Regions from separate parts of the Mesorhizobium sp. WSM4821 genome, predicted to be linked through region 2. Evidence: predicted binding sites of a transcription regulator. Region 2 holds the regulator's gene; each other region holds the start of a gene.
The links. The regulator PhoB, encoded in region 2, activates phosphate uptake and scavenging genes when phosphate is short. The targets are predictions, from matches to a motif close to TGTCATNNANCTGTCAT.

Region 1 (8,060 bases), 3.6 Mb from region 2:
GGCGCCCTCGCCCTGGCGTGCCTGCTCCAGCCCGCTCAGCGCCACGTCGAGCGCCGCCAGGATCGCGCCTTCGAGCGCCGCCCGCGCCTCTTCGGTCTCGGTGGTTTCGGGGATATCGAGCACGCCGCGCAGCGAAAGCAGCCCGTCAGCGGTCGCAGGCGCCACGCCGAACTGCTCCTGCAGCCGCTTGGCCAGCCCCGCCAGATCCCTCAGGAAGGCCTCGTTGACAATGGGCTGCGCCTGTTGGCCGGCGGCGCGGCCGACGGTCAGCGTGGCCTGGAAATTGCCGCGCGCAAAACGCTTCTGCACCGTCTGCCTGACAGACGGCTCCAGTCGCTCAAGGCCCTGCGGCAGCCGCAGCCTGACCTCGACGCTCTTGCCGTTGACCGACTTGACCTCCCAGGCGATCGACGTGCCGTCATGTTCGGCAACGGCCCGTGCAAAACCGGTCATGCTCTGCAAATTCATGATGCCCTTGCGTCCCCTGGCGCATGATCCCGGAAGCGGTTCCGGGCCAGATCATGCGCGACTTCAAAAATGCCGGAGCGTCTCTTCGCGCGAATCGGACGCAAGGTGCTCCTGATCAAAAAAATAGCACATCGCTGCCGTCAAACGGATCGGAGGGACGATCTCGGAACCCTCCGGCGCTACTGCGCCGCCCCCGCGTCACCGTCCACCGGCGCATCGGTCTGGCCTTCTACCTTGGCGGCTTCGGCCTTGGCGGCATCCGCCTTGGTGGCCTCATCGGCCAGCTTCCTCTGCAGCGCCCGGTAGCGGGCGACGTTTTCGTTGTGCTCGGCGAGCGTCGCGGCAAAGACGTGACCGCCGGTGCCGTCTGCGACGAAATAAAGGTCGTCGGTCTTCGATGGGTTGGCAACGGCTTCCAGCGCGGCACGGCCGGGATTGGCGATCGGCGTCGGCGGCAGGCCGTTGATCAGGTAGGTGTTGTAGGGCGTCGGCTTCTGGATGTCCGACTGGTAGATCGGGCGGTCCGCGGGTTTGCCTTTGCCGCCGAACAGGCCGTAGATAATGGTCGGGTCGGACTGCAGCCGCATGCCCTTAGCCAGCCGGTTGAGGAAGACGGCGGCAACGCGCGAGCGTTCATCGCCTCTGCCTGTCTCCTTCTCGACGATCGAAGCCAGAATGACGAAGTCGTCGACACTGGCCAGCGGCAGGTCGGGCGCACGCCGCTGCCAGACATCCTCGACCAGCTTCTTCTGGTCCGCCAAAAGCTTCTCGACCATCTGCTGGCGCGTCGCGCCGCGGGTGAAGCGCAGCGTGTCGGTAGCGAGGCTACCCTCGGGTGGAATGGTCGCCGGCATATCGCCGTCGAGCGCTGCCTGATCGGCAATGCGCTGCAGCGCCTGCTCGACGGTCAGCCCCTCTGGGACGGTCAGCGAATACATCACCGACTTGCCGCTCTTCAGCAACTCCATGATGTCGCGCATGGAGGCCTGCGGCTTGATCTCGTATTCGCCTGCCTTCAGTGCGGCATCATTGCCAAAGGCGCGCACGCCAAGGCGGAAGATGCGCGCGTCGCTGATCAGTCCGCGCCGCTCGAGTTGCTCGGCAATTTCCTGGACTCCGGTGTTCGGCTTGACCAGGAAGGTGTCGGCATTGGCCGACGGGCCAGGCCCGTTGAATTCCTGCTTGCCGAAATACAATGCAAAGCCGGCCGCCAGAACCATCAGCATCACCAAGGAGATGACGAAGTTCATGAACACGACGAACTGGCTGCGCGAAGCGCGCGAGCGCTTGGGTGGCGGGGTGCCGGCTTCAGGCCGCAGCGCCTCGCTGGCCGTCTTCGGCATGATCGGGCTCGACGGTGCGGGCCGTTGCCCGAATTCCCCGTTGTCCGCCGAATTTGTGTTCATGGCGCCCTGCCGTTTGATCTTGCAACGAATCCCCGTGGGCAGAGTAGGGCCGAATATGGCAAAATTGACGGCACGCGCAAACCGTGCCGATCGGCGGACCGGTCAGCCATTGTAGCGCTGGAAGACCAGCGAGGCGTTGGTGCCGCCGAAGCCGAAGGAATTGGACAGCGCCACGTCGACCTGGCGGGCGCGCGGCTTGTGCGGCACCAGGTCGATCGCCGTTTCGCGCTCCGGATTGTCGAGATTGATGGTGGCCGGCGCGATGTTGTCGCGAATGGCGAGGATCGAAAAGATCGCCTCGGCAGCGCCCGCCGCGCCCAGAAGGTGACCTATCGACGACTTGGTCGACGACATCGATATTTTCGATGCGGCGTTGCCGACCAGCCGCTCGACAGCGCCAAGCTCGATCGTGTCGGCCATGGTCGAGGTGCCATGCGCGTTGATGTAGTCGACGTCTGCCGGCGTCAGCTTGGCCCGGTTCAGCGCCGCTACCATGCAGCGGAAGGCGCCGTCGCCGTCCTCAGCCGGCGCGGTGATGTGATAGGCATCGCCGGTCAGTCCGTAACCGGTGACCTCGGCATAAATCCTGGCGCCGCGCGCCTTGGCGTGTTCCAGCTCCTCCAGAATGACCACGCCGGCGCCCTCGCCCATGACGAAGCCGTCCCGGTTGCGATCATAAGGGCGCGAGGCCGTTTCCGGGGCGTCGTTGCGGTCGGTGGACAGCGCCCGGCAGGCGGCGAACCCGGCGATCGACAGCCGCGTCACCGGCGCCTCGGTGCCACCTGCGACCATCACATCGGCATCGCCCCACATGATCAGCCGGGCGGCATCGCCGATGGCGTGCGCGCCGGTGGAGCAAGCGGTGACTACGGCGTGGTTGGGGCCTTTCAGCCCATGCCGGATCGAGACCTGGCCGGAGACGAGGTTGATGATCTGGCCGGGGATGAAGAACGGGCTGATGCGGCGCGGACCGCGCTCCTTCAGGATCATCGCGTTCTCGGCAATGCCTTCGATGCCGCCGATGCCCGAGCCGATCAGCACGCCGGTGGCGCACTGCTCCTCATGCGTCTTCGGCGCCCACCCCGAATCCTTCAAGGCTTCGTCGGCCGCCGCGATGCCGTAGAGAATAAAGTCGCCGATCTTGCGCAGTTCCTTCGGCTCGAGAACGGCCTCGGGATTGAAGGTAGCGTTCTCGCCGTTGCCGCGCGGAACGACGTGAGCGATCTTGCAGGCAAGATCCTCCACTTCGAACTCGGTGATGCGCTTGGCTGCGCTGCGGCCGGTCAGAAGCTCCTTCCAGCTATGCTCGAAGCCCATGCCGAACGGCGACAGCAGCCCAAGGCCCGTGACGACGACACGCCTCATCGCAGGTCCTCCCAGGTGGTGACTGCAAATAGCGTCAGGCCGAAGCCTTGTCGATGTACTTCACCGCATCGCCAACAGTCAGGATGGTTTCGGCCGCATCGTCCGGAATCTCGACGCCGAACTCTTCTTCGAACGCCATGACGAGTTCGACCGTGTCGAGGCTGTCCGCGCCCAGATCATCGATGAAGCTCGCCTGCTCCGTCACCTTGTCGGCATCGACACCAAGGTGCTCGATAACGATCTTCTTGACGCGCTCTGCGGTGTCACTCATTTGGGCATCCTCGTCTTTTGGTTGTCTGTCTTCGTTAGCGGGCAGAATGCCGCTAATCAAGCTGAAAGATGGTCCTGCCGGAAACGCAACGGCACCGGACCGGTTTTTGCCCGAACCGCCGGGTTGCGGGCCGCATTACACGAAAATCGGCTTGGGTCCAAGGCGAAAACGGGTCTTTTCCCGCAACTGTCAAATCATCGCCATGCCGCCATTCACGTGGATGGTCTGGCCGGTGACATAGGCAGCTTCGTTGGAAGCGAGGTAGGCGACGGCGGAAGCGACTTCGGCGGTGGTGCCCATGCGCCGTGTCGGAATCGCCGCCATGATCGCTTCTTTCTGCTTGTCGTTGAGCTTATCGGTCATCGCCGATTCAATGAAGCCCGGGGCGACGCAGTTGACCGTGATGTTGCGGGTGGCGATCTCTTGCGCCAGCGATTTGGAAAAACCGATCATGCCGGCCTTGGAGGCGCAGTAATTGGTCTGGCCCGGATTGCCGGTAACGCCGACCACCGAGGTGATGTTGATGATGCGGCCGTGACGGCGCCGCATCATCGGATGGGTGAGCTCGCGGGTCAGCCGGAACACGGCGGTCAGATTGACCTCGAGCACCGTATCCCAGTCGGCGTCCGCCATGCGCACGAACAGCCCGTCCTTGGTGATGCCGGCATTGTTGACGAGAATGTCGACGCCGTCGAGATCAGCCTCTACCTTCTGGCCGAGCGCCTTGACCTCGTCGCGATTGGAAAGATTGGCCGGGAACAGCTTGACCCGGTCGCCGAGTTCAGCCGCCAGTGTTTCCAGCTTTTCGACGCGGGTGCCGTGCAGGCCGACGATTGCGCCCTGCGCATGCAGCACCCGGGCGATCGCCTCGCCGATGCCTCCCGATGCGCCTGTGACGAGCGCCTTGCGACCGGTCAATTCGAACATTCTTGTCTCCTGAGTCCTAAGAACACCCTTTCATACGGGTGGATCAAATCGCGGTTGATTATGCAAGCGCCACCAGCGCCGCTTCGACATCGGCGGCGGTGCCGACGGCGCCTGTGGTGATGTCGCGGTCGATGCGCCTCGCCAGTCCTGACAGCACCTTGCCGGCGCCCACCTCGTAGAGCGTCGCAACGCCGTTCGCGCCGAACCATTCCACCGTTTCGCGCCAGCGCACGCGGCCGGTCACCTGTTCGACCAGGCGGCGGGCGATTGCGTCCGGATCGCTGGACGGGGTGACCGACACGTTGGAGACCACGGGCACGAACGGCGCGTTCTTCGTTACCCCGGCCAGCGCCTCGCGCATGATCTCGGCCGCCGGTGCCATCAGTGCCGAATGGAAAGGTGCCGAAACCTGCAGCATCAGCGCCCGCTTGGCGCCCTTTTCCGTGCACAGCGTCGCCGCAAGTTCGACAGCCGCCCTGGCGCCCGAGATTACCAGCTGGCCGCCGCCATTGTCGTTGGCGATCTGGCAAACCGAGCCTTTGGCCGAAACTTTAGCAGCTTCAGCGCAGGCAGCTTCGACATCGGCCTGCTCCAACCCGATGATCGCCGCCATGGCGCCCTCACCGGCCGGCACTGCCGCCTGCATGGCATTGCCGCGGATACGCAAGAGCCGGGCGGCATCGGCGATCGAAACGAAACCGGCGGCGGCAAGTGCCGAATATTCGCCGAGCGAATGACCGGCGACATAAGCAATCTTGTCCTTCAGCGAGAAGCCGCGCGATTCCAGCGCCCGGATCGCGGCAAGCGACACAGCCATCAGCGCCGGCTGGGCGTTGGCGGTCAGTGTCAGCGTCTCTTCCGGCCCATCCCAGATCAGCTTCGACAGGTTTTCGCCGAGCGCGTCATCGACCTCTTCGAAGATCTTCCGCGATTCCGGAAAGGTGTCGGCAAGTTCCTTGCCCATGCCGACAGCCTGGCTGCCCTGTCCGGGAAAGGTGAATGCAACGGCCATATGTGCTCCCAAGCGGCTGATTTTTCCTGCCTGTGACGCAAGGCGGGCGGGCAAGTCAAGTCCGCCATCGACCCACTCCAGCTCGCTCTAGCTCGGCATCACTGGCCGAGTGCCTGTTCCAAAAGGCTTTTTGGCGATCACTCCTGATGAAAATCGCTCACGATTCGTTTGCTGGCTCTTCTTATTTCAGCCACAGACGCTAGCTTTTCGTGACAGATCGATGACAGTTCAGTGACGTTTTGTTAGTGGTCGGGGGAATTGTAAGGTGGCAAGGACTAGGAAAGGCGCAGGCAATGCCGCGCCACAGTTTCTGGAAGGCGATCCGGCCACCGGCTATCTGCCGGGCCGGAAATGGCCTGTTATCCGTTACGGCCTCGTCAGCCTGCTCGCCGCCGCCATTCTGGTGTTTGCGATCGAACTGATCGTGCGCGGCAGCTTTGCCGGCACCGTCACCTTCTTCCTGCAGCCCCTCAAGCCGGGCTGGACTACCATCATCATCTTCGCGCTGATCCTGATCGGCCTCGACGCCGTGCTCGGCCGCAGCCACCAGAGCCTGATGATCGTCGCGCCGCTGACGCTGGCGCTGGCCTTTATCGGCCATCAGAAATCGCTCTATCTCGGGGATCCGCTCTATCCAACCGACTTCTTGTACTCACGCCAGATCGTGGCGCTGATGCCGCTTCTGGTGCGCGATCGCCCGGGAACCGCCCTCGCCCTGGCGGTAGGCATTGTCGTCGGGCTGTCGCTGCTCCTCCATGGCTGGCGCCAGTGGCGCCGCCGGGTGCCGGCGCTCAGCCGCAAGGGCCGCCTTGCCCGGCTGACATTGACCGTGCCGCTGCTCGCCTTCTTCGTCTCGATCATGGATTACGCGACTTTCTCGTGGACCCGCGACCGGTTGCAGATCATTCCGATAATGTGGGACCAAAAGGAAAACTACGCCTCCAACGGATTCGCGCTTGCCTTCGCGCTCAACGTGCCGATGGCCCATGTCAAGGCGCCCGCCGGGTACTCCGACAAATCGATCGCGGCGATCGACAGGCCTGGCGTGACGGCCTCTGTACCGGCAAAAAAGCCCGACATCATCATCGTCATGAGCGAATCTTTCTGGGATCCGACCGGGCTGCCCGGCGTCACCATCACGCCCGACCCGATTCCCAACGTGCGGGCGCTGCGCTCGGGCTACATGTTCTCGCCCGAATTCGGCGGCATGACAGCCAATGTCGAGTTCGAGGCGCTGACTGGCTTTTCCAACGCCTTCCTGCCGGCCGGAAGCATCCCCTACCAGCAATATGTCCGCGCGCCCGTGCCGTCGATGGCGACGTTCCTGAAGAGCCAGGGCTACGAGACGCGCGCCATCCATCCGGGCACGAACTGGTTCTGGAACCGCACGCCAGTCTATAAGGATTTCGGCTTCGACGACTTCAAGTCGGAAGAGAACATGCCATACCTCGAAAAACGCGGACCGCTGGCCTCGGATGCGGCAATGACCGACGAGATCATCCGCGAAGCCGACGCCGCTGACGATCCGTTCTTCTTCTTCGCCGTCAGCCTGCAGAACCACGGACCCTATGAGCCGAACCGCTACTACAATCCGACCCACAAGGTGCAGGCGCCGACCAGCCAGTGGGCGAAGGATTCGCTGCTGAGCTTCACAGAGGGTGCATCCGACGCCGACAAGGGCCTCGGGCGCCTTGTCGAATGGGCGAAGAACCGCAAACGGCCGACGGTCATCGCCTTCTTCGGCGACCATCTGCCGCCGCTCGGTCCGGTCTACGTCGAGACCGGCTTCCTCAAGGACAATGTCGCGCCGCGCAAGGAGCCGCCTGACCAGATGCTGCTGCATCACCAAACGCCGCTGATCGTATGGTCGAACCGCACCGGCCCGGCCGAGGACATGGGTGCGGTGAGCCCGGCCTTCCTGCCCTACCATATCCTGACCACGGCCGGGATAAGCCACCCCTATTACACTGGCTTTCTTGGCCAGATGCGCGAGCATTTCCGTGTCGTCGACCGCAATCTGCTGTTGACGCCGGCGGGCGAGGCTACGCCGGACTGGGCGCGCAAGAAGGAAATCGACCCGGCCATTCGCGATTTCCGTCTGCTGCAATACGACATGATGTTCGGCAAGCGCCGTGCAGCGCCCGATTTCTTCCCGGAAACGGTGAACAAGCTCGTTCCCCATACAAGTTGACCCTGCCACGGCGCGACACGTCGCCCTTGCAGCGGCGAGTTTTCGCCTTGCCCTTGCCTTGCGGCCAAATTGCTGTATAGACGCCCGCAATCTGCCGGTCCTTGCTGGGGGCTGAACGGAGGGCCGGAGGTTTTTCGAAACCTTCGTGTGAAGCCAGAAGTGCTTCCGCCTCCCGTGTCTCCGCTCTCGACCGTCTCGTCATGCTCCTTTCTTCCCCGCACCTTCGGGACTAGCGGGTCAGAGAAGTTGCAGAGGCTTTTGCCGCCGGGACCGGGAGAGAAACGAAGAAAGGCAAATAACAATATGGCTCTTTACGAACATGTGTTTCTTGCCCGGCAGGACCTCTCGCAGCAGCAGGTCGATGCGCTTGTCGAACAGTACAAGGGTGTCATCTCCGCCAATGGCGGGTCCGTCGGCCGA
Region 2 (8,060 bases):
CTATCTCAAGGGTTTGCTTGCTGACGTCGGTTCGGACGAACCCATTTCAACGAGCGTCACGCCTTCGGGAACCAGCGGCGACATCGACCTGACCTTCGGCGACGATGGCTTGCTGGCGCTGGCGCGCGGCCATGGTGCGACCGAGGGCGAAAACGGCATGCTGACGCTGACGAGCGGCGCATCGTCGCTGCTGGTCGTGTTCAACGGCGGTACGGTCAAGCTGACCGCGCTGTCGCCGGGGGGCAACGGGACGGCGATCGCAAAGGGCACGGTGATCGAGGCGCTGGACAGCACGGCGCCCGCCGCGAGCGGTCAGGCATCCCTGCGCGTCATCGATACGCCGGAAGCATCGCGAAAGATTTCGGACAAGGAAATCGTGTGGCTCGACACGTTGAAGAGCGACGGCTTGATCGAAAGCCGGTTCAACTCGATCTTCTTCTTCACCGGCGCCAGCCGCGAGCCGGAACTGGCCGGCGTCTGGGGCGCGGTCGTCGGATCGTTCCTGACCATGATCGTAACGCTCGCCATCGCCTTCCCGATCGGCGTTTCGGCGGCGATCTATCTTGAGGAATTTGCGCCCAAGAACCGGCTGACGACGATCATCGAAGTGAATATCAACAATCTGGCGGCGGTGCCTTCGATCGTCTTCGGCCTGCTTGGACTTGCCGTATTCCTGAATTTCTTCGGCCTGCCGCGCTCGGCCCCGGTGGTCGGCGGCATGGTGCTGGCGCTGATGACGCTGCCGATCATCATTATCGCCTCACGCGCTTCGCTACGCGCCGTGCCACCATCCATCCGCGAGGCGGCGCTTGGCATCGGAGCGTCCAAGGTCCAAACCGTATTCCATCACGTCCTGCCGCTGGCGATGCCGGGTATCATGACCGGCACCATCCTCGGAATGGCGCATGCGCTGGGCGAGACCGCGCCGTTGCTGATGATCGGCATGGTCGCCTTCATCGTCGACATCCCCGGCGGCTTCACCGATCCCGCGACGATCCTTCCCGTGCAGATATTCATGTGGGCCGATTTCCCGGAAGCCGGGTTCCAGCAGAAGACTTCGGCGGCGATTTTGATCTTGCTGCTGTTTTTGGTCATCATGAATGCCATTGCGGTGATACTGCGCAGGCGCTTCGAGCGGCGCTGGTAAGGAGTAGAGGATATGAACATCATGACGGAAGCCAGCGTCGAACAGAAACTGGGTAGCGGGACCAACGAACCTTCGATCAAGATGAAGGGCGCAAAGGTCTCCGTTCATTACGGCGAGAAGCGAGCCCTGTTCGACGTGGATCTCGATGTCCGTGAAAACCAGGTGACGGCGTTGATCGGCCCATCGGGCTGCGGCAAGTCGACCTTTCTGCGCTGCCTGAACCGGATGAACGACACGATCCCGATCGCCCGGGTCACCGGCAAGATCACGCTCGACAGCGAGGATATCTACGACCCGAAAATCGACGTCGTCGAACTCAGGGCTCGCGTCGGCATGGTGTTCCAGAAGCCGAACCCGTTTCCGAAGTCGATCTACGAAAACGTCGCCTACGGTCCACGCATTCACGGCCTGGCTAGGAGTAAGGCGGAGTTGGACGGCATCGTCGAATCGAGCCTGAAGAAGGCCGGCCTGTTCAACGAGGTCAAGGATCGCCTGCTCGAGTCGGGCACTGGTCTCTCCGGCGGACAGCAGCAGCGCCTGTGCATCGCGCGCGCCATCGCGGTGTCGCCGGAGGTGATCCTGATGGACGAGCCGTGTTCGGCGCTTGATCCGATCGCCACCGCCCGCGTCGAGGAACTGATCGACGAACTGCGCCAGAACTACACGATCGTCATCGTCACTCATTCGATGCAGCAGGCAGCGCGCGTGTCGCAGCGCACGGCCATGTTCCACCTCGGCTATCTGGTCGAGGAGGGCGCGACCGACAAGATGTTCACCAATCCCGACGACAAACGCACCCAGGACTACATCACCGGCCGGTTCGGTTGAGCGGCGGCGAATTTCGAACACGAGGACAGTATCATGGGTGAACACACCGTCGCATCTTTCGACGAGGAATTGGAGCACATCGACCGGCTGCTCCGCGACATGGACGAGCTAGCCGCCGCGATGGTCGCGGCGTCAATCCGCGCGTTGCTAGCTTCGGACAATGCGATGGCGCAGCGCGTCGTCTCGGACGACACGATCATGGATGCGCGGCAGCGCGAACTCGACGATAGCGCGATCACGCTGATCGCCAAGCGGCAGCCGATGGCGCAGGATCTGCGTGCCGTGGTCGGCGCAATCCGCATGGCGGGCGATCTCGAGCGGATCGGCGACCTGGCCAAGAACATAGCCAAGCGGGTCAGCGCCGTCGGACAGAGCGCCACGCCACGCAATCTCTCGCACGGTATCGACGCCATGGCGGATCTCGTTCTCGAGCAGCTCCGCGGCGTGGTCGAGCACTATGTCTCGCGCAACGCCGACGCGTTGAAGGAACTGCGCGCCGCCGACGAGAGGATCGACGTGAAATACACGGCGGTGTTTCGCGAGCTCCTGACCTACATGATGGAGGATCCGCGTAACATAACCGCCTGCACGCACCTTCTATTCTGCGCCAAGAATCTCGAGCGTATCGGTGATCATGTCACCAACGTTGCCGAAAACGCCTACTATGTCGTGACCGGGAATCAATTGCCGGCGGACCGCCCGAAGCTCGACGAGACGACAATGTCGGCGCCGGCGACATGACAGGGGTAACCGGCCGATGATCGCGCCGCGCATCATGGTGGTGGAGGATGAAGAGCCTCTAGGCGTCCTCCTCCGCTACAATCTCGAATCCGAAGGCTATCAAGTCGAGGTGGTGACACGCGGCGACGAGGCCGAGATCCGGCTGCAGGAGAACGTGCCCGATCTTCTGGTGCTGGACTGGATGGTGCCGGCGATTTCCGGCATCGAGCTTTGCCGGCGTCTTCGGGTGCGTCCCGAAACCGAGCGGCTGCCGATCATCATGCTGACCGCCCGCGGGGAGGAGAGCGACCGGGTGCGCGGCCTTTCCACCGGAGCGGACGACTATCTGGTCAAGCCCTTCTCGACACCGGAATTCATGGCCAGGGTCAAGGCGCTGCTGCGTCGCGCCAAGCCGGAAGTGCTGTCCAGCGTTCTCAAGGTCGGCGACATCGTGCTCGATCGCGAATCGCACCGGGTCTATCGCAAGAAGAGTGAGATCCGGCTCGGACCGACCGAGTTCCGGCTGCTCGAATTCATGATGCGGCATCCCGGCCGCGTGTTCTCGCGCAGCCAGCTGCTCGACAATGTCTGGGGCGAGACGATCTACATCGACGAACGCACGGTGGACGTCCATGTCGGCCGGCTGCGCAAGGCGGTCAACAATGGTCGCATGCCTGATGTCATCCGCACCATCCGCGGTGCCGGCTACGCGATCAGGGAAGACTAGCTCCACGGCGCGAAGGTTCTGACAGTCGGATGTGCTGCGTTGGCGGATCGCATGTCTTGGCGGCTATCGAAAACGCCCATTGCTTCGCCCAGGGATGACGAAGTTGGGCCTCCCGCGCTCTTCGGTCAAACTCAAGCCACGTTCTTCCCCGCTGAGCCTCCTCTCGCCTGCACGCCCGGCGCGAAAATCTCCTGGTCGACGAAGCTTAGCGCCCGCATGGCGCAGCCTTCGCGGATCAGCGGCAGCTCGTTCGGCTCGGTGTCGAAGGAAATCGAACCCGAATGCTGGCCGCCGGCGGTCTGGGCGATGGCTTCGCGCAGGGCCGGCTCGATCAGGTCGAAAGCGGCGGCACTGGCGCCGACCATGGCGACCGGCGCCGGATCGATCAGTGCGAACAGGCTGCCGAGCCCAAAGCCGAGCGCTTCGCCGGCCTTGCGGTAGGCTTCGCGCTCCGGTCCGTCCGTCTCGCGCGCCCGGGCGGCGAGCGCCCGCATGTCGGCATCGCTGACATCGGCGACCGGCTCGGTGTTTTCGCTCAACTGCCTAGCGTTGCGCCAGATGGCGTAGTTGCCGGCATAGGCCTCGACGCAGCCGCGCCGCCCGCAGCGGCAGAGCGCGCCGCCCGGGCGATGGATCATGTGGCCGAATTCGCCGCCCGAGGAATGAGTGCCGGTGAACAGTTCGCCTTTCAGCACCAGCCCCATACCGATGCCGTGCGAGAGCAGGATGGCGATAAAATCGTCGCGGTAACGATCCGGGTCGCGCCAGCGCAGCGCCACGGCCATCATGTTGCAGTCGTTCTCCATGGTGGCCGGGATGCCGAACTGGTCTTCCAGAATGTCGGCGAAAGCGATGTTCGTCTGCGGCGTGATCGGCGACCACAGCATGGCTCGCGCATGGGAATCGGTGATGCCCTGGATCGCCAGCGCGATGCGCGCGACGCTTTGGACATCGAGGTCGGGATCCTTGAGCCGGCGCCGGACGATGGCGACGCATTCGCCGATCAGTGCGTCGCGCGACATGGTCAGCGTGTCCAGCCGGCGCTGTTCCTCGGCGACCACTTGCCCGGCATAATCGATGACGGCGACCGAAAGGAAATTCAACGACAACACGACGGCCAATACCTTAGCCGCTTCCGGATTGAGGCTGAGGCCGACCTGCGGCCGGCCGCGTTTCAGCGAAACGGTCTCGCTTGCCCTGCTCTCGGCAAGGATGCCCTCGTGGATAAGGTCGGAAGAGATCGCCGATATCGTCGAATGGCTGAGGCCGGTAGTCGCCGCGATCTCAGTTCGCGACGGATGGCCGGCCCGGCGCACGGCCGAAATCACCATCCCCCGGTTGCGCCGGCGCAAATCGTCGTGGCGGATTCCGACCGACATGTCTTGCGTTCCTCCCGGTCGTCCTCGCGGCCTCTCGTGATGCGAAGGCCGTCGGCGACACCAGGCAAATATTGGCAGAAGCCGACAGCCCTGTCATTATTTATTCCGAGACTCGAAAAAACGCCGGGCAGGACATCAAAATCCATCAGAATTGATGTTGACAGCGCTTCGGCGTTCGACCAGTATTTTTTCGAGGCTCGAAAAAATAGAGCCTTTTGTGCCGGCCTTTGGGCCAGTTTGGTCGCGCCGTACGTGGCGCAGGGAGGAATACCATGAAGAGATTCACAGCCGTCATCCTGGCGGGGGTCGCCATGTCGCTGACGCTCGCGTCGGTCGCGCAGGCGAAGGACAAGGTCATTGGCGTTTCGTGGTCCAACTTCCAGGAAGAGCGTTGGAAGACCGACGAGGCCGCCATGAAGGCAGCGATCGAGGCCGCCGGCGACAAGTATATTTCCGCCGATGCGCAATCCAATCCCGGCAAGCAGTTGACCGATGTCGAGAGCCTGATCTCGCAAGGCGCCAACGCGCTGATCATCCTTGCGCAGGATGCCTCGGCCATCGGACCTGCGGTGCAGAAGGCGCTGGACGAAGGCATTCCGGTCGTCGGCTATGACCGGCTGATCGAGAACAAGGACGTCTTCTATCTGACCTTCGACAATCAGGAAGTCGGGCGCATGCAGGCCCGCGAAGTGTTCAAAGTGGCGCCGGAAGGCAATTACGTCTTCATCAAGGGCTCGGGCGCCGACCCGAATGCCGATTTTCTGTTCGCCGGCTCCATGGAAGTGCTCAAGGAGGCCATCGACAGCGGCAAGATCAAGAATGTCGGCGAAGCCTATACGGACGGCTGGCTTCCCGCCAACGCCCAGAAGAACATGGAACAGTTCCTGACCGCCAACGACAATAAGGTCGATGCGGTGGTTGCCGCCAATGACGGCACCGCCGGCGGCGTCGTCGCCGCGCTGACGGCGCAGGGCCTGGCCGGATCCGTCCCGGTGTCGGGCCAGGACGGCGATCACGCGGCGCTGAACCGCATCGCGCTCGGCACACAGACCGTATCGGTGTGGAAGGATGCGCGCGAACTCGGCAAGAACGCTGCCGAGATCGCCTCGCAACTTGCCGACGGCAAGCAGATGACCGACATTGCGGCCGCAAAGGACTTCACCACGCCGGGCGGCAATGCCGTCAAGTCGCTGTTCCTGACGCCGATTGCTATCACCAAGGACAATCTCAACGTCGTCATCGACGCCGGCTGGATCACCAAGGACGCGGTTTGCGCGGGCGTCGCCGCCGGCAGCGTGGCGGTCTGCAACTGATCTCGATCACTTCGCAAGGAAACGAACGCCGCGGCTGTCAGTCGCGGCGTTTTCAAAAGGGCTTTCCGCTTCAAATGGCTTCCGCTTCAAATGATTGGGGAAAGCCGGTGGCATCGTGTTCCGGCATCCGCGCCAGACGGCAACCCGGTGGGAGGACTTCATGACCGACACGGCATCCAACCCACCGGCCGCCAGAACGGCCGAAGACCGGGCGCGTGATTCCGAACTCAGCGCCGTCGGACGGTTCCTCAAGGCAACCGAGCTCGATATACGCATGCTCGGCATGGTCGGCGCGCTGCTGGTCATCTGGTTTGGAATCCACATCCTGTCGGGCGGGCTTTTCCTCACGCCGCGCAATCTCTGGAACCTGTCGGTGCAAACCTCCTCGGTCGCGATCATGGCGACCGGCATGGTGCTGGTCATCGTGATGCGCAACATCGATCTTTCAGTCGGCTCCGTCGAAGGCGTGATTGGCATGGTGATGGGCGTGGCGCAGGCCGAATTCCTCATCCGCGTCATGGGATTCCAGCTTGGAAGTCCCTGGATATGGGTCGTCGCACTGGCTGCCGGTGTGGCGCTCGGCCTCATGATCGGCGCGCTCCAGGGCTTCATCATCGCCTATCTCGAGGTTCCGGCCTTCATCGTGACACTGGGCGGGCTGCTGATCTGGCGCGGCATGGCGTGGCTGATGACGAGCGGGCGCACCGTCGCGCCGCTGGACGCCACCTTCCAGCTCATGGGTGGCGGGCCGCGTGGCTCGATCGGGGCGACCGCGAGCTGGATCGTCGGTGCTCTCGCCTGTGTGGCCGTCGCCTTCATGCTGCTCAACGGCCGGTCGCAGCGCAAACGGTTCAAATTTCCACTGCGCCCCATCTGGGCGGAAATCTTTCTCGGCGTGGTTGCTTGCGCCGCCATTCTTGGCGCCGTCCGGATCGCCAATTCCTATCCGTGGCCGGTCGGCATCGTGCGCCGCTACGCCCAGCAGAACGGCATCACCATCCCCGAAGGCGGCCTGTTCATCGCCCATGGCATCGCCATACCGGTACTGATGGCGGTCACCGTTGGCATCGTCATGACCTTCATCACCCGGCGCACCCGTTTCGGCCGTTACGTCTTTGCCATCGGCGGCAATCCGGAAGCGGCGGAACTCGCCGGCATCAACACGCGCTGGGTTACCATGAAGGTGTTCATGATCATGGGCGTGCTGGCCGCAATCAGCGCGGCGATTGCGTCGGCCCGCCTCAATGCGTCGACCAATGCACTCGGTACGCTGGACGAACTCTTGGTCATCGCGGCGGCGGTCATTGGCGGCACGTCGCTTGCCGGCGGCTCCGGCACGGTGCTCGGCGCCATGCTGGGCGCGCTCCTGATGCAGTCGCTGCAGTCCGGCATGGTGTTGCTCGGCATCGATTCACCGCTTCAGAGCGTGGTCGTCGGCGCTGTCCTGGTTGTCGCCGTCTGGCTCGACACCGTCTACCGCAAGCGGGTCTAGCATGGCCCCCAACCGAAGGCTCGCGTCGGCGAAAAGTGGATACCGGTATACGGACAATCAAGCCCAAGCAAAAACCATAGGGAGGAACGATCATGGCTGACACGACTGCTCCCACGCCACTGATCGATATGCGCAACATTTCGATTGCCTTCGGTGGCATTCGCGCCGTCGACGATGCGTCGATCGACCTTTTCCCGGGCGAGGTCGTGGCGCTGCTCGGCCACAACGGCGCTGGCAAGTCGACGCTGATCAAGATCCTGTCCGGCGCCTACAAGCGCGATGCGGGCCAGATCTTCGTCAACGGCGAAGAGGCTTCGATCTCCAATCCGCGCGACGCCAAGAAATACGGCATCGAGACGATCTACCAGACGCTGGCGCTCGCCGACAATGTCGACGCCGCCGCCAACCTCTTCCTTGGCCGCGAACTGATGACCGGCTGGGGCACGCTCGACGA
Region 3 (8,060 bases), 200 kb from region 2:
CACCGGCGTGTGGCGCACGAATGGCCGGATGCGCGGCTCCATCGAAGCGATGCGCTCGCGTGTGATCATATTGCCGTTCAGCATGGCCTGCTCCCAAGGGTTGACATTACTTAGTAACTTAGCAAAATGGCTAAATGCAAGAGGTCGATGTCTTCAAGGCGATCGCCAACGAGCGCAGGCTGCAAATCCTCGACTGGCTGAAGAACCCGCGCGCGCATTTTTCGCCACAGGCGGATGGCGACCTGGTCGAGGACGGCGTCTGCGCGCTGTTGATCGCGGAAAAGCTGGGGATCACCCAGGCAACGCTCAGCGAGCATATGCGGGTGCTCACCCAGGCGGGCCTTCTGCGCAGCAAACGCATCAAGCAGTGGACGTTTTATCGCCGCGACGAAGACAGGATCGCCGAGACCCGGGCGCTTATTCAGCACCGGCTGTAGCGCTGCAGGCGGTCTATTCTTGTTTGACCATGATCGCTTCCGAAAACCGGTTCCCGCTTTTTCGCTGACGCGGACCTTCGGTTCGGTCTATTCCAGCCAATCAGGCACCGAATCCAGTCCGATCAGCTCGTCATAGGTCTGGCGTGGGCGCACGACATGGAAACGGTCGCCGTCGACCAGCACTTCGGGCACCAGCGGCCTGGTGTTGTAGGTGCCGGCCTGCACCGCGCCATAGGCGCCGGCGGTGGCGACAGCGATCAGGTCGCCGGCCTTCAGCCGCGGCAGGTCGCGGTCGAGGCCGAGATAGTCGCCGGTCTCGCAGACCGGCCCGACGACGTCGACCGTCATGCGCGGCGCCGCAGCCGGCTGCTGCACCACCGGCTTGATGTCATGGAAGGCGTCGTAGAGCGTCGGCCGGATCAGATCGTTCATCGCGGCGTCGACGACCAAGAAATTCCGGGCATCGCCCTCCTTCACGAAGATCACTTGCGAAACGAGGATGCCGGCATTGCCTGATATCAGCCGGCCCGGCTCGAACATCACCTTCAATCCAAGCTTGGCGACATGCCTCTTGACGATCTGGGCATAAGCGTCCGGCAAGGGAGGCGGGCTGTTGTCGACGCGGTAGGGAATGCCGAGGCCGCCGCCGAGATCGACATGCTCGATGGCGTGCCCGTCGGCGCGCAGCGCGCCGACCAGTTCCACCAGCAGCGCGAAGGCGTCGTCGAAGGGCTGCAACTCGGTGATCTGGCTGCCGATATGGGTGTCGATGCCGGTAACCTTGATGCCCGGCAGTTCAGCCGCGCGGGCATAGACCTGGCGCGCCTTCTGCCAGGGAATGCCGAACTTGTTCTCGGCCTTGCCGGTGGAGATCTTCTTGTGGGTCTTGGCATCCACATCCGGGTTGATGCGCAGCGAGATCGCCGCCATCTTGCCCTGCGCCATGGCGCGGGCCGACAGCATTTCCAGTTCCGGCTCGGATTCGACATTGAAACAGAGAATGCCGGCGGAGAGCGCAAAATCCATTTCGCGCGCGGTCTTGCCGACGCCCGAAAACAGGATCTTGCTGGCCGGAACGCCGGCGGCCAGCGCACGGCGCAATTCGCCTTCGGAGACAACGTCGGCGCCGGCACCGAGCTTGGCCAGGATCTTCAGCACCGCCTGATTGGAATTCGCCTTCATGGCGTAGCAGACCAGCGCGTCGAGCCCGGCAAAGGCCTGCGCAAACACGCGGAAATGCCTGGTCAGCGTCGCCGTCGAATAGCAATAGAACGGCGTGCCGACACCTGCGGCGATATCCGGTATCGCCACGTCCTCGGCATGCAGCACGCCGTCGCGGTAATCGAAATGGTTCACAAGAGTGGTTCCGGAAGTTGGAGCACAATGAGATCGGATGATCTCATCGGCTCTAGATCAGCGGGTCGAGAACGAACTTCCTGTCCTCGACCGGTTTTTCCGGCTCCGGCGGCACAGGCTGCTTGGCCTTCTCGGCGTCCTTGCGTGCCTGCACGGCCGCTTCATAGGGCGTGTCGAGCCCGGACTTCCTGCCGCAGGCCGTAACGGCCGTCATCGCCGCCAGCAGCGTCAGTGTCACCAAAATCCTGCTTGCGGTCATCCGTGCCATCCGTCCGAAACTTTCGCCCGCCGCTTTTAGCCGAGTTTTGCTGGCATTGCACCCTGGCATCACGCCTTGGCGATGCGCTTTTTCCAGTACCGGATCTGCTTCCTCACTTCCGACGGAGCGGTGCCGCCGAAGCTCGTCCGGCTCTTCACCGAATTCTGTACGGCCAGCACGGAAAACACGTCCGCCGTGATGCCGGGGTGAATGGATTGCAGATCTTCCAGCGGTAGCCTGTCGAGTCCGAGCTTCTTCTCTTCGGCCAGCGCCACCGCGCGGCCGGTGACGTGATGCGCCTCGCGGAACGGCAGGCCGAGCGTGCGCACCAGCCAGTCGGCAAGGTCGGTCGCCGTCGAATAGCCTGACCCGGCAGCCTTCTTCATGGCGGCGGCGTTCACCGTCATGTCGCGCACCATGCCGGTCATCGCCGCCAGCATCAGGTCGAGCGTCTCGGCGGCGTCGAACACGGATTCCTTGTCTTCCTGCATGTCCTTGCCGTACGTCAGCGGCATCCCCTTCATCACCGTCAGGAGGCCGACCAGATGGCCGGTGACGCGGCCGGTCTTGCCGCGCACCAGTTCGGCCGCGTCGGGGTTCTTCTTCTGCGGCATGATCGAAGAGCCGGTGGAGAATGAGTCCGATAGCCTGACGAAGCCGAATTGCGGTGTCGACCAGATGATGATCTCTTCGGCCAGCCGCGACAGGTGCGTTGCGCAGATTGCCGCCAGCCCCAGAAACTCCATCGCGAAATCGCGGTCCGAAACGCTGTCCAGGGAGTTGCGCATCGGCCCGCGGAAGCCGAGCGCCTTGGCTGTCCGGTGCCGGTCGATCGGGAAGCTGGTGCCGGCAAGGGCGGCGGCACCGAGCGGGCTTTCGTCCATCCGTTCGATGGCGTCGCGAACACGCGACAGGTCGCGCGAAAACATCTCGACATAGGCCATGCAGTGGTGGCCGAAGGTCACCGGCTGCGCTGCCTGCATGTGGGTGAAGCCAGGCATCACCGTTGCTGCGTGCTCTTCGGCGCGTTCCAGGAACGCCGTGATCAGGCCCTTCAGCGCCTCGGCGACGCGAAAGCACTCGTCCTTGACCCATAGCCTGAGATCGACCGCCACCTGGTCGTTGCGCGAGCGGGCGGTGTGCAGGCGGCCGGCGGCCGGACCGATCAACTCGGCAAGGCGAGCCTCGACATTCATGTGGATGTCTTCCAGCCTTGTCGAGAACTCGAAACTGCCGGCTTCGATCTCTGCCAGGATCGTGTTCAGCCCGTGAGCGATTTTTTCTTGATCGGCCGCCGAAATAATGCCCGTTTGCGCCAGCATCTCGCTGTGGGCGATCGAGCCTCTGATATCCTGCGCGTAGAGTTTGCGGTCGAAGGAGATCGACGCGTTGATCGCCTCCATGATCGCGGCCGGACCCGAGGCAAAACGTCCGCCCCACATCTGGTTGCTGGCCTTCTTGTCGCTCATCGCTATAACCCGTGCTCCGGAGCAGTTCTAAAAAAATGGCAGACGGCAATAAATTTTTCCCGGCCCCGCGCCTCATCCTCGCCGCCTTGGTGGCGGGCGTGCTTGCCGGCGCGGTCGCGGTATATGTCAGCGAGAGCGGTTCTGGCAACAACGCGCCCGCTGAAGTCGCGGTTGGCGACGGCAAGGACGATACCGCCTGCACCGCCAAGGCCGATCGCGCCAAGACGATCGCGGCTGCTGCCACCGGCCAGGTCGCCGCGCTTTTGCCGGCCGATCCGCCGCAATCGCTGAAAAGCCTTGCCTTCAACGACCCTGGCGGCAAGCCTATGACGCTCGCCGATCACGCCGGCAAGACGGTGCTGCTCAATCTGTGGGCGACATGGTGCGCGCCCTGCCGCGCCGAAATGCCGGCGCTCGACGCGCTGCAGAAAGAGATGGGCAGCGACGCCTTCGAGGTCGTCGCGGTCAACGTCGATGCCGGCGATGATACCAAGCCGAAGAAGTTCCTCGAGGAAACCGGCGTCGAAACGCTCGGCTACTACCGCGATTCGACGATGGCGCTGTTCAACGATCTCAAGACGAGAGGCTTGGCGCTCGGCCTGCCGGTCACCATGCTGATCGACGGTGAAGGCTGCCTGATCGCTCATATGAACGGCCCGGCCGAATGGTCGGGACCGGACGCCAGGCGGCTGATCGAGGCGGCACTCGGCGGGACGGACTGAGCGGGCGATTGTGCCGGTTTCCGTCGCCGCTGTTCGAATGGTAAGCCGGCTTGGCAAATCCTTTCCATCGGCTCCCATTTGGAGGCATGTACAACTTTGATCGGAGATCGAGTTCATCGATCCGCAATAAAACCGTTGTCCAATTGTCACGAGCGGCACATATTGCCTTTGCGAGCGTGCCCCTTTCGCCAATGACAAACGGGAGATGAAACATGAAGTTCTTCGGCTTCGCGGCCGGTGTTGCCGCCACCTTGACCCTGCTTTCCACAACCTCCGCCTTTGCAGTCACGCAGATCAGCTGGTGGCACGCCATGACCGGCGCCAACGCCGAGGTTGTCGACAAGATCTCCAAGGATTTCAATGCCAGCCAGAGCGATTATGAGCTCGTTCCGGTGTTCAAGGGCACCTATCCGGAGACGCTGAATGCCGGCATCGCTGCCTTCCGCGCCGGACAGGCGCCCGATATCCTGCAGGTGTTCGACGTCGGTACCGGCGTGATGATGGCGGCCGAGGGCGCGATCAAACCGGTAGCCGATGTGATGACCGGTGCTGGCATGACCTTCGACAAAAGCCAATACCTGCCCGGCATCGTCGGTTATTATTCGAAGCCGGACGGCACCATGCTGTCCTTCCCCTACAACTCCTCCTCGCCGATCCTCTACTACAACAAGGACATCTTCCAGAAGGCGGGGCTCGATGTAGACAACCCGCCCAAGACCTGGAACGAGGTGTGGGAAGCCGCCAAGAAGATCAAGGCGAGCGGCGCCGCCTCTTGCGGTTATACCTCTACCTGGCTGACCTGGATCCATCTGGAGAATTTCGCGGCATGGAACGATGTGTCGTGGGCCACCCAGCAGAACGGCCTGGCCGGCGGCGATGTCGAACTCAAGATCAACGCACCGATTTTCGTCAACCACTTCCAGGCGCTCGCGGACCTCGCCAAGGACGGTACCTTCAAATATGGCGGGCGCACCTCCGAAGCCAAGCAGATCTTCCTTGCCGGCGAATGCGGCATCTTCACCGAATCGTCGGGCGGCCTCGGCGACATCGTCAAGTCAGGCATGAACTACGGCATCGGCCAGCTTCCCTACGATACCGACGCCAAGGGCGCACCGCAGAACACCACGCCGGGCGGTGCCAGCCTATGGGTGTTCGGCAGCAAGTCGGACGAGCAATACAAGGGCGTCGCGGCCTTCTTCGCGTATCTGTCCAAGACCGATGTGCAGGAATATCTGCACCAGAAGTCGGGATACCTGCCAGTGACGCTCGCCGCCTACGAGGCGACCAAGAAATCGGGCTTCTATGACAAGAATCCCGGCCGCGAGACACCCATCCTGCAGATGACGGGCAAGGCGCCGACCGACAACTCGAAGGGCGTACGCCTGCCGAATCTGCCGCAGGTGCGCGATATCCAGAACGAGGAGCTCGAGAAGATGCTGGCTGGCCAGCAAACCGCGCAGCAGGCGCTCGACAATGCGGTCACGCGCGGCAACGCCGCGATCAAGGAAGCGCTAGAGAACTGACGAGGTCTATCTCGGTTGATGTCGGTTTGAATCGCCCACGCGAGCTCGCGTGGGCGGCTCCTGGATAGCGAGGGAAATCAGCCTGTCTCCACGCGTCGTCTTTCCCAACAAGATCCTGCCCTACCTTCTGGTGGCGCCACAACTCGCCATAACACTGGTTTTCTTCTACTGGCCGGCCGGTCAGGCGCTTTACCAGTCGATGCTCAGGCAAGACCCGTTCGGGTTGAGAACCAAGTTCGTCTGGTTCGCCAATTTCCGGAAGGTGCTGGCCGATCCGGCCTACCTCAATTCGATCAAGGTCACAGTGGTGTTCTCGCTTGCTACCGCGATCGTCGCCATGGGCGTGGCGCTCCTGCTTGCGGTCATGGCCGAGAAGGCGGTGCGCGGCAAAGGCCTCTACCGCACTCTGTTGATATGGCCTTATGCCGTGGCGCCGGCGATTGCCGGCATGCTGTGGCTGTTTCTGTTCAATCCTTCGATCGGCTCGTTGGCGTACTTGCTGAGAAGCCTCGGCATCGCATGGGATCCGCTTCTCAACGGCACCCACGCCATGATCCTGCTGGTGTCGGCGGCTGCCTGGAAGCAGATCAGCTACAATTTCCTGTTCTTCGTCGCCGGTCTGCAGGCGGTGCCGAAAACGCTGATCGAGGCAGCGGCCATGGACGGCGCCGGCGAGACCAAGCGCTTCTGGACCATCGTTTTCCCGCTGCTTGCCCCGACGACCTTTTTCCTGCTGGTGGTCAACACCGTCTATGCCCTGTTCGATACATTCGGGATCGTTCATGCCGTCACCGGCGGCGGGCCTGGCAAGACGACCGAGACGCTGGTCTACAAGGTCTACAATGACGGCTTCGTCAATCTGATCCTAGGCGACTCGGCGGCGCAGTCGGTCATCCTGATGGCAATCGTCATCGCGCTCACGGCCATCCAGTTCCGCTACGTGGAACGCAAAGTCCACTACGGTTGAGGGCAGTGATGATCGGCCAGTCCCCGCTCCGCACCTTCGTCGCCCATGCCGTGCTGATCCTTGGCATATTGATCGTGGCTTTTCCGATCTATTACACGTTCGTTGCCTCGACACACACGCTGCAAACGATCCTCAGGCCGCCTCTGCCGCTCCTGCCCGGCGGCCAGCTCTGGAACAATTACAGGGAGGCGCTGTTCGGCGGCATTGGTCGCATCGGCGGCGTCAGCGTCGGGCAACTACTCCTCAACACCACGATCATGGCGCTCGGCGTTGCGGTGGGAAAGATTTTCATCTCGATCCTGTCGGCTTACGCCATCGTGTTCTTCCGCTTTCCCCTGCGCATGACCTTCTTCTGGCTGATCTTCATCACCTTGATGCTTCCCGTGGAAGTGCGCATCCTGCCGACCTACAAGGTGATGGTCGATCTCGGCATGATCGACACCTATGCCGGTCTGATCATCCCGCTGATCGCCTCGGCCACCGCGACGCTGCTGTTTCGCCAGTTCTTCATGACCATACCGGGCGAATTGGTCGAGGCGGCGCGTGTCGACGGCGCCGGGCCATGGCGCTTCTTCTTCGATATCCTCTTGCCGCTGTCACGCACCAACATCGCGGCGCTGTTCGTGATCCTCTTCATCTATGGCTGGACGCAGTATCTTTGGCCGCTGCTCGTCACCAACAGCAACGATATGAACACCATCGTCATCGCGCTGAGAAAGATGGTCTCTTTCGCCGATGCCGACACCGAATGGCACCTGGTCATGGTCACAGCGATGCTGGCCATCGTGCCGCCGATCCTGGTGGTCGTGCTGATGCAACGCTGGTTCGTGCGTGGCCTGGTCGAATCCGAAAAGTGAGAAGCCGATGGCGACTGTCGATCTGAAGGACGTGAAGAAGGTCTATCCCGGTGGCGTCGAAGCCGTGAAGGGGGTTTCCATCGCCATTCCCGACAAGGAGCTTTGCGTGCTGGTCGGCCCTTCCGGCTGCGGCAAGTCCACGCTGCTGAGGATGATCGCCGGGTTGGAGACCATTTCTGCCGGTACTGTCGCCATCGACGGCAAGGTGGTCAACGCCATCGGCCCGACCGAGCGCGACATCGCCATGGTGTTCCAGAACTATGCACTTTACCCGCATATGAAGGTCTATGACAACATGGCCTATGGCCTGCGCAATCGCGGCGCGCCGAAGGACGAGATTGACAGCAGGGTGCGCTCGACCGCCAAGGTGCTGGAGCTTTCGGCGCTGCTCGACCGGCGCCCGCGCGAGCTTTCCGGCGGCCAGCGCCAGCGCGTCGCCATGGGCCGCGCCATCGTGCGCAACCCGAAAG
Region 4 (8,060 bases), 3.0 Mb from region 2:
GGGCATAGAGTGGCCCGAACAACCGTCTCACGACCAGCTTTCGGACAAGGACCGCACAGCGCCCAGCCTGGCGGTCTTGCGCGGAAAGGACGAAATCTTTGCATAGATTTTCGCCTCCGTTGAACACCTCTCGCTGGCTGCCTTGTCCTGAGGACCAGGCGCGTAAGGCCCGGGTCGCGTCATGAATATTCTCGTCACGGGTGGTGCGGGCTTCATCGGGTCTGCCGTGTGCCGGCATCTGGTCGCGACAGGTAGCCACCGGGTCACAAATGTCGATTGCCTGACCTACGCCGGGAACCTTGCGTCGCTCAACACCATCGATAATGCGGACAGCTATCAGTTCGTCCAAGCCGATATCAGCGATACGGCCAAGATTGGCGCGATCCTGCGCGGCCACGACATAGAGGTGATCATCCACCTGGCGGCCGAGACGCATGTCGACCGCTCCATCGAAGGGCCGGCCGCCTTCATCAACACCAACATCGTCGGTACATTCCGCCTGCTGGATGTGGCGCTCGATTACTGGCGGTCCCTTCCCGCCGGGCGTCGGGAAGGCTTCTGCTTCCACCACGTATCGACCGATGAGGTCTACGGAGAGCTTCCTTTCGAAGGCGGAATGTTCACCGAAACGACACCTTATGCTCCTTCCTCGCCTTACTCCGCATCGAAGGCGGCATCGGATCATTTGGTCGAAGCGTGGCATAAAACCTATGACTTGCCGGTCGTCATCTCGAATTGCAGCAACAACTACGGACCCTACCACTTCCCGGAGAAGCTGATCCCCCTGACCATTCTCAACGCCCTTGATGAGCGGCCGCTACCGGTCTACGGGGCAGGGGACAATGTTCGCGACTGGCTGTTCGTCGAGGATCACGCTCGAGCCATCGAATGCATCGCGACTCGGGGATTGGCGGGGCAGCGCTACAACGTCGGTGCGCGATGCGAGCGCACCAATCTCGAAGTGGTCGAGGCGATCTGTGGCCTGCTTGACGCCAAGCGCCCCCGCCCTGGCGGTAGGCGCCACGCCGATCTGATTGCTTTCGTCGATGATCGTCCCGGCCATGACCGCCGCTATGCCATTGACGCCTCGAAGCTGGAGCGGGAACTTGGCTGGCGACCTCGAGAGAGCTTTGAGTCGGGCCTTGCAAAGACGATAGACTGGTATCTGGAAAACCGCTGGTGGTGGGAGCCAATCCGCCAGGAGCGATACCAAGGCCAGCGGCTGGGTCGTCCAAAGGTAGATGCCGATGCGACTGGCGCTCACCGGTCGTAACGGCCAGCTGGTTACCAGCCTGGTGGAGCGCGCCGCCGGTCGCGCCGGGATTGAGGTCTGTGCGATCGGGCGACCGGAGCTTGATCTGCTTTGCCCTGACGGCATCGCCAAAGCGATTAGCGCGGCGCGGCCCAACGTCATCGTCTCGGCTGCGGCCTACACTGCGGTCGACGAAGCGGAGAAGGAGCCGGCAGTGGCGTTCGCCGTGAACGCCGCCGGCGCGGGCCACGTCGCCAAGGTAGCCAAGGACCTCGACATCCCCGTCATCCATCTTTCGACGGACTATGTTTTCGATGGCGATGCCGGCGCGCCCTATGACGAGACAGCGGCCCCGGCTCCATGCGGAGTCTATGGAGCCTCGAAGCTGGCCGGCGAAAGCGCCGTCGCGATGGCGAACCCGCGACATGTGATTGTGCGCACCGCTTGGGTTTACAGCCCGTTCGGCGCCAATTTCGTCAAGACGATGCTGCGCTTGGCGGCCGACCGCGATGAAATTGCCGTCGTCTGTGACCAATGGGGCAACCCTACTTCCGCCCTTGACCTCGCGGACGCTGTCCTAACCGCAGCTCAGATCGTGACCGCGAGCGGATTCGACGCATGGGGCATCTACCATCTTGCCGGCAGAGGATTCGCAAGCCGGAGCGGCTTCGCGCGCCATATCCTCGCCTGCAGCCGGGAGGCTGAAGGGCCTTCCGCTACTATCCGCGACGTCACGTCAGCCGAGTTTCCGACGCCTGCCAGACGACCGCTCGACGCCCGCCTGGATACGCGCAAAGGTGAACGCGTGTTCGGCTGGACCATGCCCGACTGGCAGGTATCGACGCGAGAGGTCGTTGAGCGACTACTTCTCAGGCAAAAATAACCCCGCAGGTGAGGCGTCTGTGAAAGCGGCCGCCGCCGCGTGGCGCCCGCATCATCTGCCCGTCCAAGAGGGAATTTCGCAAGTTTTATGCGTGTTATGCCCAGGGCTATTGCACCTGCACATGCTGGCCGGACAAAGGTCTGATGGGCTGGGGGTGCTCACAGCATGTTGTAAGACTCCGAAGGCACGATGATTTCAGCAATCGTCAACACCTACAACTGGCCGGAGGCGCTGAGACTGAGCCTCCTGTCTCTGGCCAGCCGGACCGGGCCACGCCGTTGGGCAACAAAAAACCACCAAGGCGGGTTGTAAGAATATTACTGCTTTGCCGGTGGTGGCAATCATCTCATCGTTGATGCCATGCGCCTGGCCTGAAATGGGTCATGGCTTTCTTGCAACCTGAAAGCGAGTAATCGTCGGTGATGCATTGCAGGCTTCTCCGCCCTCGGCTTCACCGATGAGCAGATCTACAACTTTTTGTTGCTGCCGCTGCGCTTTAATCTGTTGACAATCTGTTGACACGTCGCCAACGTTCTTAAAAACCGGCTCGTGATGAGAAGACACATCATCATTTCTGGCACCGGGCGTGCCGGCACGACGTTTCTGGTCGAACTCCTGAGCGAGCTCGGCATCGAGACCGGGCGCGATCGCCTCGGGGACGTCTACTCGACACGCGCCGGGCTGGAATATGATATCGCTAAAGACGACGCGCCTTATGTAGTCAAAGACCCTCATCTGTCCCTGACGTTGGGCGGCATCCTCGCGCAGGGCAAGCTGGCTATTGATCATGCCATTGTCCCGGTTCGCGACTTGAAATTGGCCGCAAGAAGTCGGGTCGAGGCAGATGCGTCAGTCAAAGTCCCATGGTTCAAACGCTTGCGCCGCCGCTTGAAGAAGAAGGCATCCGTGCCCGGTGGCCTCTGGGGAGTGCGGTTCCCGTCTCAGCAAGAAAATGCTTTGAGAGAGGCGTTGAGCATGCTCATTGTCACGCTGGCAGAGTACGACATACCGCATACGCTCATTTATTTCCCTCGAATGGTCGAGGACGAAGAGTATCTGTTCTCAAAGCTACGGGTTCCGTTCCCTACAATCGACCGATCGGCGTTCGGAACCGCTTTCAAGCGCGTGGCAGATATCAAAAAGGTAACAGTTCGCTAGAGCCGATGATGCAAGCGGGCTTCGATGCGGCGATTGCTTGATTTTGGCAGGCGGATGCGATCAAACGGCGAAAATCGCGTTCATCGAGCGCGGATCGGCACGATTCGGGGGATCGACATGAGGACGATTGAGCGCCCAAAATGCGTGGTGTGTGGTTCGGCGGGCGCGGTGCGATACCGCGGCCTGGTCGACCGTCTGTTCTCGTCGCCCGGAGAATGGTCGATTTCCCAATGTTCCAACGATGTCTGCGGCACCCTTTGGCTCGATCCGGCCCCGCTTCCGGATGACCTCGGGCAAGCCTATCTCGACTATTTCACGCATGAAAGGCACGGCGTGCCTCGCCTGTCCTCGGCGAAACGCACCTATCTTGAGTCGGTGTATGGTCCGAAGGCGCAGCAACGTCCAGGCGATCGGCTGCTCTCGTGGATGTTCGCTTTGCGTTATCGTCGGAAACTCGAAGCCGACGACCAGATTTGTCACATCGACATCGGATCTCCCGGCCTGAAGGTTCTCGATATCGGCTGTGGGGACGGGCGAGCGCTTTGGACGCTGAAGCAACTGGGATGTGACGTGGTCGGCGTCGAGTTCGACGGCGAGGCCGCTGCTACTGCCCGTGAACTCGGGCTGGATGTCAGGCTTGGGTCGGTTCATGAGCAGGGCTTTGCGGCGGCGACCTTTGATGCGGTCATGATGAGCCATGTCATCGAGCATCTGCCTGATCCGAAGGCGACGCTGCAGGAATGCCTGAGAATCCTGAAGCCTGGCGGCCAGCTGCGTATGCTGACCCCGAACGCCGCTGCTTGGGGTCACAGGCATTTCGGTCGCGACTGGATGGCCCTCGACCCGCCGCGCCATCTCAACATCTTCACGCCGTCAAGCATGACCGATCTGCTTAAATCCGCCGATTTCTCGGATCCGGTGGTGGAAACCACGCCGTCCGGCGCCGACCGTATCGCCGTGATGAGCTGGCGAATCCGCAAGACCGGCCGCGGCAGCATGCTCGATCCGTTCGAGTGGCTGGAGAAGCGCTACGGACGCGCCATGCTGCTCGTCGAAAGGCTGGTCAACGCAAGCGGGCGTGCTCGCGGCTCGCAGTTGGTGGTGAAAGCCAGCAAGCCCTTGAGTTGAATGAATCCTTATCGTCGGGATTGCCGCCATTTCCGCATTCGACGCTCCCAGCGTCGCAGGACGGAATTGAGCGAGGCGCGCGGCAGCGGCCGATATGGCATGGAGGCGTTGGCAAGCTGTTTGCCGAGTACGGTCGCGACAGTCGCGTATGATCGCCGCAGGTGAACGGCCTCCACCCTCACGCAGTCGATGTTCCGGGCCGGGTGCGCCGCGACTTCCGCGATCGCCTCGCGCCACGCCTGCGGCGTGTTGGCCACCAATGGCGCCGGCGCGAGATCGCTGTTTCGGTAAGGCCAGGCGGCCGAGTAGACCGCTGGAATGCCGTGGCCGAGGAAATCAACTGCCTTGATGTCGGACTTTGAATCGATAAAGGCCTGATGGCTCTCCGAATGGATCGGCAACGGCGCGACCGCCATCGTTTCGCCGACCGAGGCGAGAAATCTCCGGTAGTCGGCGAATACCAGTCTGGGGATATGCTCGACCTGGCGGAACAAGGACCGGACGTGGTCGGGGAAGCGGCCGATCAGGACCGCCGTCAGGCCAACGTCGTTTGCGGCGGTGGCAATCGCCTCAGCAAGCCCCGGCGCTTCGGTCTCGACCATCGGAAGGTCGCTCGAAACCCAAAGCAGCTTCGTAGCTGGGGCGGCCCATCTGCTGTCGTTCACCGCGATAGGCTCGAGACCGTTTGGAACGACGATGCTGCGATCTCCGAAACCGATACTGGTCGCTTCTTCGAGCTCGGTTGCAAGCTTTTGACTGGGTGTCGACACGGCGTCTGCATGAGCGAGGCACCAGGCGATCCTGCGATTGGTCTCCTGCGTGTCACGGTGCTGGTGAGCCGGCAGCCGGGGGATCAAGTCGTCGATGTCATAAATGAACCGAATGCGGTGGCGCGCGAGAAAATCGAGCTGCGCTTTGCTGATATTCCTCTGCACAATCACTGCATTGAAGTGGTCGAAATCACGCCGCCCAATGGGCGCCAAGTCACGGTCCAGCAAGACATAGTTTGCTATCGCCCCGGTCCTCGTCAGCGCATCGAGTAAAGGCGCGAGACGTATTTGGCAAATCTCCGGTTCGCTGGCGAAAACGGCTACGCTAAGGTTCATCGTCGCTGACCGCGTTGGAGATGGCTCCGGTTATTTCCGGAACTTGGGCAATGGACTACGCTTTTCAGTGGGGTCGTGGCAACAGGACGCCGGCAGCTTATCCCAGGGGCAGAAAACAAGGCTGTGTTTCGACCTGCCTTTTAGCGAGCGCAAATCGGTTGTCCGCCATGGTTTTCTCGCTGAGGGACGAAAGTCGGCTTTCAGGACATGCGATGGACGTTCGTTCCTGTGAGCGGCTGGAAGTCGGATTCAAGAGGTTCGTGCCCGACTTCGCCGATCATGAGCTCTTCATGAGGGACGTGTCGCACCAGGCTGTCGCGGAATTGTCATGGATCCGTCATCGCTTTGAAATGTCGTTCCCCCAAAGCAGGTGGCTTCCATTCGAACAGGAGACGCCACCCGTGCCCCGCCATTCCGCGCTTTTCGTCCTGACGGCAGCGCTTGCTGCCACCGTTTCGCTGCCGGCCCATGCCGACATGATGTTCAACCGGGTCGCGAGCTTCGCGGTCGCCGCAAACCTGCCGGCGGACATCGAGAAGACCACGCCGACGTCGTCCGAGATCATCACGGCCACCGAAGACGGCCTGACGCTGGTCTATTCCGACAGCCCGCTCGGTGCGGTCGGCTTCATCGACCTCGCCGACCCCAAGGCGCCCAAGGCCGGCGGCATCGTCAAGATCGACGGCGAGCCGACCTCGGTCGTGGCCATCGGCGGCAAGGTGCTGGCCGGCGTCAACACGTCGGAGAGCAAAGCCAAGCCTTCGGGTAACCTCACCGTCATCGATCTTGCCTCCAAGGCCATCGAAAGCACCTGCGACCTCGGCGGCCAGCCGGACTCGCTGGCGCTCAGCAGGGACGGCAAGTTCCTGGCCATCGCCATCGAGAACGAGCGCGACGAGGATCTGAACGACGGAGACATTCCGCAGCTGCCGGCGGGCGACCTCAAGATTTTCACGCTTGCCGAAGGCCAGCCTGATTGCGCGACGATGAAGACCGTCAACCTGGCGGGCATTGCCGAAGTCGCGGCGGACGATCCGGAGCCGGAATTCGTCGCCTTCAACGAGGCCGGCGAGATCGCGGTCACGCTGCAGGAGAACAATCACATCGCCATCGTCAATGCCGAAACCGGCGCGATCGTCACGCACTTCTCCGCGGGCTCCGTCACGCTGGACAAGATCGACAACAGGAAGAACGGAGCCTTGTCCTTCGATGGCAAGATGGAGAACGTCGCGCGCGAACCCGACGCCGTGAAATGGCTCGACAATGACCGTCTCGTCGTCGCCAACGAAGGCGACTACAAGGGCGGCTCGCGCGGCTTCACGATCTTCAGCAAGAAGGGCGAGGTCCTCTACGAATCCGGCCCGTCCTTCGAGTACGAGGTCGCCAATGCCGGCCATTATCCCGACGACCGCAACAAGAAGGGCATCGAGCCGGAAGGCCTCGAGACCGGCACGTTCGGCGAAGGCAGACTGATTTTCGTCGCTTCCGAGCGTGGCTCCGTTGTCGGCGTCTACAAGGACACGGGCGCGGAGCCCCAATTTGTCCAGATCCTGCCGTCCGGCATCGGGCCGGAAGGCCTGGTCGCGATCCCGTCGCGCAATCTCCTGGTCACCGCCAACGAGGCCGATCTGGTCGAGGACGGGCTCGCCCGCTCGCATGTCATGATCTACGAACGCTCCAAGAGTGCCGCCACTTACCCGATGATCACGACAAAGCTCACGGCGGACGGCACGCCGCTCGGCTGGGGTGCGCTTTCGGCGCTCGCGGCCGGCGACGCTGCCGGCAAGCTCTTCGCGGCCTCGGACTCGTTCTATGCCAATGCGCCCTCGATCTTCGAGATCGATGCCACGCAGACCCCGGCGCTGATCACCGGCAAGACCATCGTCACGCGTGCCGGCCACCCTGCACAGAAGCTCGACATCGAAGGTCTTGTCGCCGACGGTGAAGGCGGCTTCTGGCTTGCCAATGAAGGCGATCCGGCAAAGCTCGTCCCGCACGCCATCCTGCGCGTCAACGACAAGGGCGAGATCAAGCAGGAAATCGGGTTCCCGATGGAATTGCTCGCCCACCAGACGCGCTTCGGTCTCGAAGGCATCACCGCGATCGGCGAGGGCGACGAGCTGATGCTGGTGATGGCGGTGCAGCGCGAATGGGCCGACGATCCGAAGGGCCAGGTCAAGCTTTTGGCCTACAAGCCGAAGGCCAAGGAATGGTCGGCGGTGCGCTATCCGCTCGAAGCGACCGAGGCTGGCTGGGTGGGGCTATCGGAAATCACCGCGCATGACGGCAAGCTCTACATCCTCGAACGCGACAACCAGATCGGCGACCTGGCAAAGGTGAAGCGCGTCTATTCGGTGACGCTCGACGCCTTCAAACCGGCCAAGCTCGGTGGCGAACTGCCGTTGGTCGAAAAGACGCCGGTGCGCGACATTATCGGCGACCTGAAATCAGCAACCAACGGCTATGCCGTCGACAAGGTCGAAGGTTTCACCATCGACAAGAACGGAGATATCTTCGTCGCCACCGACAATGA

Region 1: AC0NID_RS26390 (LTA synthase family protein) is a predicted target of PhoB. The motif match lies at 5,659-5,675, and genes of this name have one in related genera.
Region 3: ugpB (sn-glycerol-3-phosphate ABC transporter substrate-binding protein UgpB) is a predicted target of PhoB. The motif match lies at 4,377-4,393, and genes of this name have one in related genera.
Region 4: AC0NID_RS23840 (esterase-like activity of phytase family protein) is a predicted target of PhoB. The motif match lies at 5,852-5,868, and genes of this name have one in related genera.

What each region holds. Positions count from the first base shown of each region.
Region 1 is NZ_CM148371.1:5,401,323-5,409,382, forward strand. Features, by position in the region: gene AC0NID_RS26360 (YicC/YloC family endoribonuclease) at 1-468, opposite strand, end outside; gene mltG (endolytic transglycosylase MltG) at 648-1,874, opposite strand; gene fabF (beta-ketoacyl-ACP synthase II) at 1,977-3,239, opposite strand; gene AC0NID_RS26375 (acyl carrier protein) at 3,274-3,510, opposite strand; gene fabG (3-oxoacyl-[acyl-carrier-protein] reductase) at 3,700-4,437, opposite strand; gene fabD (ACP S-malonyltransferase) at 4,496-5,449, opposite strand; gene AC0NID_RS26390 (LTA synthase family protein) at 5,715-7,640, shown strand; gene rpsF (30S ribosomal protein S6) at 7,944-8,060, shown strand, end outside.
Region 2 is NZ_CM148371.1:1,839,934-1,847,993, forward strand. Features, by position in the region: gene pstA (phosphate ABC transporter permease PstA) at 1-1,147, shown strand, start outside; gene pstB (phosphate ABC transporter ATP-binding protein PstB) at 1,160-1,975, shown strand; gene phoU (phosphate signaling complex protein PhoU) at 2,009-2,716, shown strand; gene phoB (phosphate regulon transcriptional regulator PhoB) at 2,733-3,422, shown strand; gene AC0NID_RS08835 (ROK family protein) at 3,554-4,801, opposite strand; gene xylF (D-xylose ABC transporter substrate-binding protein) at 5,074-6,114, shown strand; gene AC0NID_RS08845 (sugar ABC transporter permease) at 6,275-7,606, shown strand; gene AC0NID_RS08850 (ATP-binding cassette domain-containing protein) at 7,699-8,060, shown strand, end outside.
Region 3 is NZ_CM148371.1:2,044,058-2,052,117, forward strand. Features, by position in the region: gene AC0NID_RS09815 (threonine/serine dehydratase) at 1-84, opposite strand, end outside; gene AC0NID_RS09820 (ArsR/SmtB family transcription factor) at 135-437, shown strand; gene lysA (diaminopimelate decarboxylase) at 525-1,793, opposite strand; gene AC0NID_RS09830 (hypothetical protein) at 1,846-2,052, opposite strand; gene argH (argininosuccinate lyase) at 2,121-3,521, opposite strand; gene tlpA (thiol:disulfide interchange protein TlpA) at 3,557-4,243, shown strand; gene ugpB (sn-glycerol-3-phosphate ABC transporter substrate-binding protein UgpB) at 4,456-5,766, shown strand; gene ugpA (sn-glycerol-3-phosphate ABC transporter permease UgpA) at 5,849-6,733, shown strand; gene ugpE (sn-glycerol-3-phosphate ABC transporter permease UgpE) at 6,742-7,590, shown strand; gene AC0NID_RS09860 (sn-glycerol-3-phosphate import ATP-binding protein UgpC) at 7,598-8,060, shown strand, end outside.
Region 4 is NZ_CM148371.1:4,880,405-4,888,464, reverse strand. Features, by position in the region: gene rfbC (dTDP-4-dehydrorhamnose 3,5-epimerase) at 1-106, shown strand, start outside; gene rfbB (dTDP-glucose 4,6-dehydratase) at 182-1,273, shown strand; gene rfbD (dTDP-4-dehydrorhamnose reductase) at 1,248-2,135, shown strand; gene AC0NID_RS23860 (hypothetical protein) at 2,688-3,293, shown strand; gene AC0NID_RS23855 (class I SAM-dependent methyltransferase) at 3,411-4,421, shown strand; gene AC0NID_RS23850 (hypothetical protein) at 4,430-4,837, opposite strand; gene AC0NID_RS23845 (hypothetical protein) at 4,811-5,464, shown strand; gene AC0NID_RS23840 (esterase-like activity of phytase family protein) at 5,929-8,060, shown strand, end outside.